3 regions of the Virgibacillus ihumii genome follow, and region 3 is predicted to be linked to each of the others. Evidence: riboswitches for the same ligand, from Rfam matches in the RefSeq annotation. Region 3 holds a riboswitch; each other region holds the start of a gene.
The links. Region 3 has a riboswitch for cobalamin ahead of HUX68_RS04060 (DUF4430 domain-containing protein). Riboswitches for the same ligand answer to the same signal wherever they lie in the genome.

Region 1 (2,273 bases), 2.7 Mb from region 3:
AGCTGGAAGTGAGTAAGGTGTTGCAGTATCTTGAGCTTGAAAAGTACGGCATCAAGACACCCAAGACAATTGCTGCGATCGGCAAAGCCGAGATTCTTCAGGCGGCGGAAAAATTTGATGGGAAGAAATTTATTACCAAACATAATCGCGCCGGCAAAGGATTGGGAGTACAGCTGTTTAACTCAATAGAGGCATTAAAAAGCTACATTGAGGGAGATAGTTTTGAGGAACCAGTCGACGGTATTACATTGCTTCAGGAATATATCGAGTCACCCCAGTCATTTATTACACGTTGCGAGTTTATCGGTGGTAAGTTTCTTTATGCAGTGCGGGTCGACACATCAGAAGGATTTGAACTATGCCCTGCTGATGCATGCAGCCTTGATGACATGTCTTGCCCGGCAGGTGACGAAAGTTCTAAGCCCTCTAAATTCCAGGTCAGGGAAGGATTCGATCATCCGATTATTGAAAAATATGAACGTGTCCTGGCAGCAAATGATATTAAAATTGCCGGCATCGAATTTATCGAGGATCAGGATGGTACTATTTTCACCTATGATATTAATACGAACACCAATTACAACAGTGAAGCGGAGGCAAAAAGTGGACAGTATGGAATGCTTGAAGTTGCCAAGTATTTAGGGGAGGAACTTGAAAAATTGAAGGTTGCTGTTCAGGTATAAAATCATCAAGAGTTAGAAGGAAGGAGGTAATCTATTGGAGCCTCCTTTTTATTCTGACCGGGCGTATTAATGTCTGGTCTTCAAATGAAGAATCTTGTAATAGAAAGATGCGGTATTTGTCACACATTCAGATAATTTGCCGGTAATACTCTTTCCCAATTGCGACCGATAGTTTATACTAGAGATGAAAAATTGAATAAGTACCAGAATGAGGTGTCTTAAAGAGACTGGATCCGGGGAGTCATATGACTTTGCATGTTCAGAATTTTTATCCGTTTTTCATTTCTAAGACTTAAAAGGGAAGTTTGTTTAACCGCCACCGCGGTCCCGCCACTGTGAATGCTTGTTTATCTGTACAATCCACTGTGCATGCGGATGCATGGGAAGGAGCAGAAAACAATAAGCATAAGCCAGGAGACCTGCCTCGTTCTGATACGCCAGAAAACCTACGAGGATGGGGAGGTGTATGATCGCAGGCTAAGAATAGTCTTGTTTTGTGAATAACCCATGTGAACACCTTTGTAGGAGGGTGTTTTTTAATGGAATAGAAAATAGTGTGAAATGATTTTCAAAAACCCAGGAGGCAAGGAAATGAAAAAGGTTTATTTGTTGTTGCTTCTAACAATTCTGACGCTTGGTCTGCTTGTTGGTTGCGGAAGTACAACCGATGATACGGAGCAAACTGCTAATAGCAATGATAACAATACGGAACAAACGGAAGATACAGAAGAGGCAAGTTTTCCGGTTACGATAACAGATGGGACTGGTGAAAAACAGACGATAGAACAGAAACCGGAACGTATTGTTTCTGTCCTGCCAAGCAACACGGAAATTGCGTTTGAACTTGGTCTGGGAAATAAGATTGTCGGTGTTTCCAAACATGATAACTATCCAAAAGAAGTACAGGATATTGAAAAAGTTGGAGGGCTGGAATTAAACATCGAAAAAATCATTGCCCTTAAACCAGACCTTGTGCTCGCGGATCCGTCGAATAATCAAAAAGTTCTCGATCAACTGCGGAATGCCGGTATTCCAGTACTGCTCACCGGCGCGGCGACGGATTTTCAGGGCGTTTATGATAACATCAATTTAATTGGTAAAGCAACCGGTGCCGTTTCGGAAGCAGAGGATGTTATAACCGGTATGAAGGACAAGCTGGCAAAACTGAAGGAAAAAGCAAATGCGATAAAAGAAGATGAACGCAAAACTGCTTTTATTGAGATTTCGCCGGCCCCGGATATTTACACAGCTGGAAAAAACACATTCATGGCCAAGCTTTTGGAAATTATTCATGCGGACAACGCTGCATCTGAAATGGAAGGCTGGGCAAAAGTAAATCAAGAAGCCATCATTGCCAAGACCCCGGATGTTATCATAACAACCTATGGACATTTTGTGGACAAACCGCGAAAAAAAGTGTTGAGCCGTGAAGGTTGGGAAAATGTAGCCGCGGTTAAAAATAAGCAAGTGATTAATGTTCATACGGACCTTGTCTCCCGTCCTGGTCCACGTTTGGTTAAAGGGGTAGAAGAACTTGGAAAAGCGATTTATCCGGATGTTTTCGGTAATTAAGAAGGCCGGACCATACGT
Region 2 (2,273 bases), 1.7 Mb from region 3:
CCACACATCAAGGTAAATGGCAATTGCACCTTTTCGTGTGCCAAGCTGATCAACATTTACCGCCGTATTATTCAACTGCTTGATCCATGGTACGACCCCGCTGGACATATTTTTAAAACCTTTAATCGAACTGCCGCGGCTGCGGATTTTTCCCATATATACACCAATTCCACCGCCATTTTTCGAAAGCTTGGCGATATCCGTGTTACTGTCGTAAATGGACTGTAAGCTGTCATCGACTGTATCAATGAAACAGCTGGATAGCTGCCCATGTGTCTTACCGGCATTCGTAAGGGTCGGTGTTGCCACTGTCATGTACAAATTGCTCAATGCCCAATACGCTTCGGTCACAAATTCCATACGCCGGATGGGATCCTCATTCTGCATAAGGTGCATCGCGATGACCATCCACCGTTCCTGGGGCAGCTCGTATATTTTTTTATCGTGGTCGCGTGCCAAGTACCTTGTTGCCAACGTATAAAGTCCCAAATAGTTAAATAGATTATCCCGCTTCGGCTTGATTTGTTCAGCCAAAATCTCAATCTCATCTTTCGTGTATATTTGCAGTAACTGGTCAGTGTAGATTCCTTTCTCAGTCAGAGTTTCCAGTAAATAATGAAAATCCCCGTAACCGACATCATTCCCCCGGTTGGCTGCTGCTTCTTTATATAGTTGATCAAGGTAGATCCTGCTTGCCGTAAAAGTCCAGTCCGGAGCTGCTTCATCCATCTGTTCCAAAGCAAATTTTATCAGGCTTTCATGCGAATTTTCTCGGGATGACTTCTCCAGAAATGCCTTCTTATCCACATTCAGACCTTCTGTTGCCTGTTCAATTAATTGTGAAGTATAATTCATCTGCTTTGTTATCATTCAATTATCCTCCTTTTCACATTAAAAAACCGTTCATCCCGGTGCCCTGGATGAACGGCAAAAAACGATAGAAAGCCACATATATGTACTCTATCGTTTCACCTTCTCTTACCCCGAGGAATCGAAACTAACCGAGTTATGGCAGGTCTCCTGGCTTGTGTTTCTGCCTACTTGGGTCCTTCCCGTATCATCGCCGTAAAGCTTGTGATACAGTGGATTTCCCGTTCGTCCACACATACAGTTGCGGGGACAGCTCCAGATTTTCACCGGATTCCCTTTTCAGACAACGTGTGTCACCTTAACTCAAAACACTAGATATAGTTGTTATAGTTAAAAAACTTACAATATATTGTACTGCAACACTATCATAAGAAACTATTTCCTGCAACAGAAATATGATAAAATAAATACAGGACAGTTCACAGAAAGGCGTGCTATCAGATGGAAATCGTCATCACCCTGCTGATTTTGGCTGTGCCGATTACTGCTCTTGTTAATCGATTCAAGGGGAAAAAATCATCCGATGGAACAAACTACACCCCGGCAAGTGATATTTTTGACGGAAATGTCAACTCCTATGGAAAAGAACAGCCGCCCGGCGAAACCACCCGTGAACATGCCTATGTGCAGGAAGAACCTGCAACATATACAAGTGAGGATTATATAGAACCACCATATGACGAGCCATTTAATGACGCGATTGACCATATGAACAAGATTGAAGGAAATCCGTATCTTTAGAAACGTCGGTAAATCAATTGCCGCGGGGAATTCGTTTTGTTTTATACATTTTGATCGGATTTGCTGCTTTACTGATTATTGCCGGAGTCTATGGGGCTTTGATCAATTAAAACGCCCAGAATCATTCTGAGCGTTTTTGCTACTTTCATAAATATATGCACAGTTTGTCGCTGAGAGCTTTGCTTTCAAAAATATATGCGCGATTTTAACCCGGATATGCTCGTTTCTGCCTGTGATATGCGCGGTTTTTCTCCGGATATGCGCGATTTTGCGACTGATATGCTTTTTTTCGGATTACCCCTCATAATTTCAGCCTACTCCTTTTCAACCGTCCTTGGTACATGCTTAAAAATCTCTCCGCTCTCAAAAAATTCAGTTAAACGGCGAATCCAATCATAATAAGAAGTCCATTCATGAATCTCTTCCAATATTTCATTAACTGCTGCTTCATCCTCATCTGTCAACTTATCTTTTTGCTGCAGATTATCAAGCTGTCGGTACAGTCTGTTTTCAAAATTCCTGCTTTTACTGATTGCTTTTTGCCAATTTGATGTAAATAGCGATATGAATGTCTGGAAATAATCCTGTTCAACCTGATATAAGTCTTTACGAACGCCTTTTTTAAAAACCTTTTCAGCAATATTCAATTCCATCATTTCCCG
Region 3 (2,273 bases):
AATACTGGAAGATGTTATTCAGGAGGAAAAAGAAGCAATTAATGAGATAAACATCCAAGGGAGAACATGGGTCATGATTATGACTCCTTTATATGACCAATCATATGTACGAGGGGCTGTCGCTGTTATCCGGGATATGACAGAAGATCGCAGGCTCGATAAGCTGCGTAAAGACTTTATTGCCAACGTATCGCATGAATTGCGGACTCCGATTTCCATGTTGCAGGGATATAGTGAAGCAATTGTTGATGATGTGGCAGAAAGCAGGGAAGAAAAAAGAGAACTTGCCCAGATTATTTATGAAGAGTCCCTGAGGATGGGTCGTTTAGTTAATGAATTACTGGATCTTGCCCGAATGGAAGCTGGACAAATAAGCCTTAACGTGGAACACGTTGAACTGGATCCATATGTGGAGCGGATTATCAAAAAATTTTCCGGACTGGCAAACGACAGCAAGGTTGATCTGCAGCTAATTAAAAAGCTATCCGCTCAATCCATTTATATCGATCCCGACCGGATTGAACAGGTGCTTACTAATCTGATTGATAATGCAATTAGACATACTGGAGAAGAAGGAAAGGTGATTGTGACAGTGGAAAGCAATGACAGTGAGTTTTCGGTATCTGTTGCAGATAATGGGAGTGGTATTCCTAAAGAAGATATTCCTTTCGTATTTGAACGATTTTATAAGGCGGATAAATCACGCGTCAGGAATGGAAAGAAAAAAGGAACCGGGCTTGGATTGTCCATTGCCAAAAACATTGTTGATGCGCATAACGGGACGATTACGGTTAACAGTATCGTTAATGAAGGTACCACATTTGTATTGAAACTGCCACTGAATGACTAACCGTGTGGACAGGCAATTTATTTATGATATAATAATGGTAATTGAATAGGTAATGATGATTGGTGTATTACTTAATAGGGAATTCAGTGCAAAGCTGAAACTGTCCTCGCAACTGTATATGATCGGCGAAATAAGCATAATCCACTGTATGAATTCATATGGGAAGGGCTTAGAGTAGGGTGTGATCATGAGTCAGTAGACCTGCCAGCCATCTATCGTTTCAATGCTTCGAGGATATGAGCGATTGGGACAACCGGATACATTTTATGGAATAGTTATATATTCGATTGTCTATAAAGCTGACTCGCTTGAAGGGGTCAGCTTTTTATTTTTGCGGTTGAATTGACAGTATCGGTTACCAGCGCCCAATTCTCCTCAAAATTACAGTACTGGAGGAATGGGAACATGCATAAAGGTTTCTTACGTTTGGCATCATTTTTAATTGTTATTGGGTTATTAGTTGGCTGTGGAACAAGTGAAGGGCAGTCGACGTCACAGAATAATCAGAGCGCTAAATCAACGGAAAGCAGCAACGCATCTGAACAAAAGGATGAAACAGTCACCATTATCCTTTCCAAAAATAATGGGGAAAAGCAGCTCGGGAAAAAAGAAATTGAAATTGAGGAAGGGACAACATTGATGTCGGTTATGAAAAAAAATTTTACACTGAAAACATCCCATAATGGTGGATTTATTACCGCCATTGAAGGTGTTTCACATGATAAAGGAAAAACGGCATGGATGTTTACCGTGAATGGAGAAGCAGCTAAAGTTGGTGCAAAAGAGCTCGAATTGTCCCCAGGCGATCAAATAACGTTTGATCTGCATGCATTTTGAACACGTATAAACTAACGCTTCTGGCGGTACTTGCAGCACTTGCAGTCGTTGGCAGATATGTTTTTGCTTTTCTGCCCAATGTTCAGCCTGTCACATCACTGATTATCATTTGCGGGTTGTTGCTCGGGCCGCTGGCAGCAGTACTGTTGGCAATTTTAACAACTTTTTTGTCCAATATGCTTTTGGGAATGGGAATATGGACAGTCTGGCAAGTTGTTTCATGGGGGCTCATCGGGGTATTAAGTGGATTGCTTGGAAAATATCCTAAAAAATTTCCATTTTGGGTCATCGTCGCTTTTTCCATATTCAGCGGTTTTTTATACGGCTTTGTCATTTCGCTGATGACATATTCGATTGCCGGTGAATTTTGGCCGTATTATCTGGCGGGTCTGCCTTTTTCTGTCAACCATGCGGTCGGTAACGCAATTTTTATGGTTGTGTTTTATCCGGTTATATCCCATTTATTTAAAACATATTCAAATAAGCACTTTTATTTAAAAAATACCAGCTGAAATAGGCTGGTATTTATTGTTTGATACCAGTAGTTAATACGGATAAAAATCAATTCCCGGTTGACATTCATTCA

Region 1: it holds a riboswitch for cobalamin, as region 3 does, so the genes downstream of both, HUX68_RS17555 (ABC transporter substrate-binding protein) here and HUX68_RS04060 (DUF4430 domain-containing protein) in region 3, are expected to answer to the same signal.
Region 2: it holds a riboswitch for cobalamin, as region 3 does, so the genes downstream of both, HUX68_RS12040 (ribonucleoside-diphosphate reductase subunit alpha) here and HUX68_RS04060 (DUF4430 domain-containing protein) in region 3, are expected to answer to the same signal.

The regions. Positions count from the first base shown of each region.
Region 1 covers NZ_CACVAN010000001.1:3,556,136-3,558,408, forward strand. Annotated here, with positions in the region: gene HUX68_RS17550 (ATP-grasp domain-containing protein) at 1-683, shown strand, start outside; cobalamin riboswitch at 945-1,125, shown strand; gene HUX68_RS17555 (ABC transporter substrate-binding protein) at 1,275-2,255, shown strand; gene HUX68_RS17560 (FecCD family ABC transporter permease) at 2,218-2,273, shown strand, end outside.
Region 2 covers NZ_CACVAN010000001.1:2,500,392-2,502,664, forward strand. Annotated here, with positions in the region: gene HUX68_RS12040 (ribonucleoside-diphosphate reductase subunit alpha) at 1-870, opposite strand, end outside; cobalamin riboswitch at 994-1,186, opposite strand; gene HUX68_RS12045 (hypothetical protein) at 1,312-1,611, shown strand; gene HUX68_RS12050 (GbsR/MarR family transcriptional regulator) at 1,926-2,273, opposite strand, start outside.
Region 3 covers NZ_CACVAN010000001.1:819,831-822,103, reverse strand. Annotated here, with positions in the region: gene HUX68_RS04065 (ATP-binding protein) at 1-850, shown strand, start outside; cobalamin riboswitch at 894-1,073, shown strand; gene HUX68_RS04060 (DUF4430 domain-containing protein) at 1,256-1,687, shown strand; gene HUX68_RS04055 (ECF transporter S component) at 1,684-2,199, shown strand.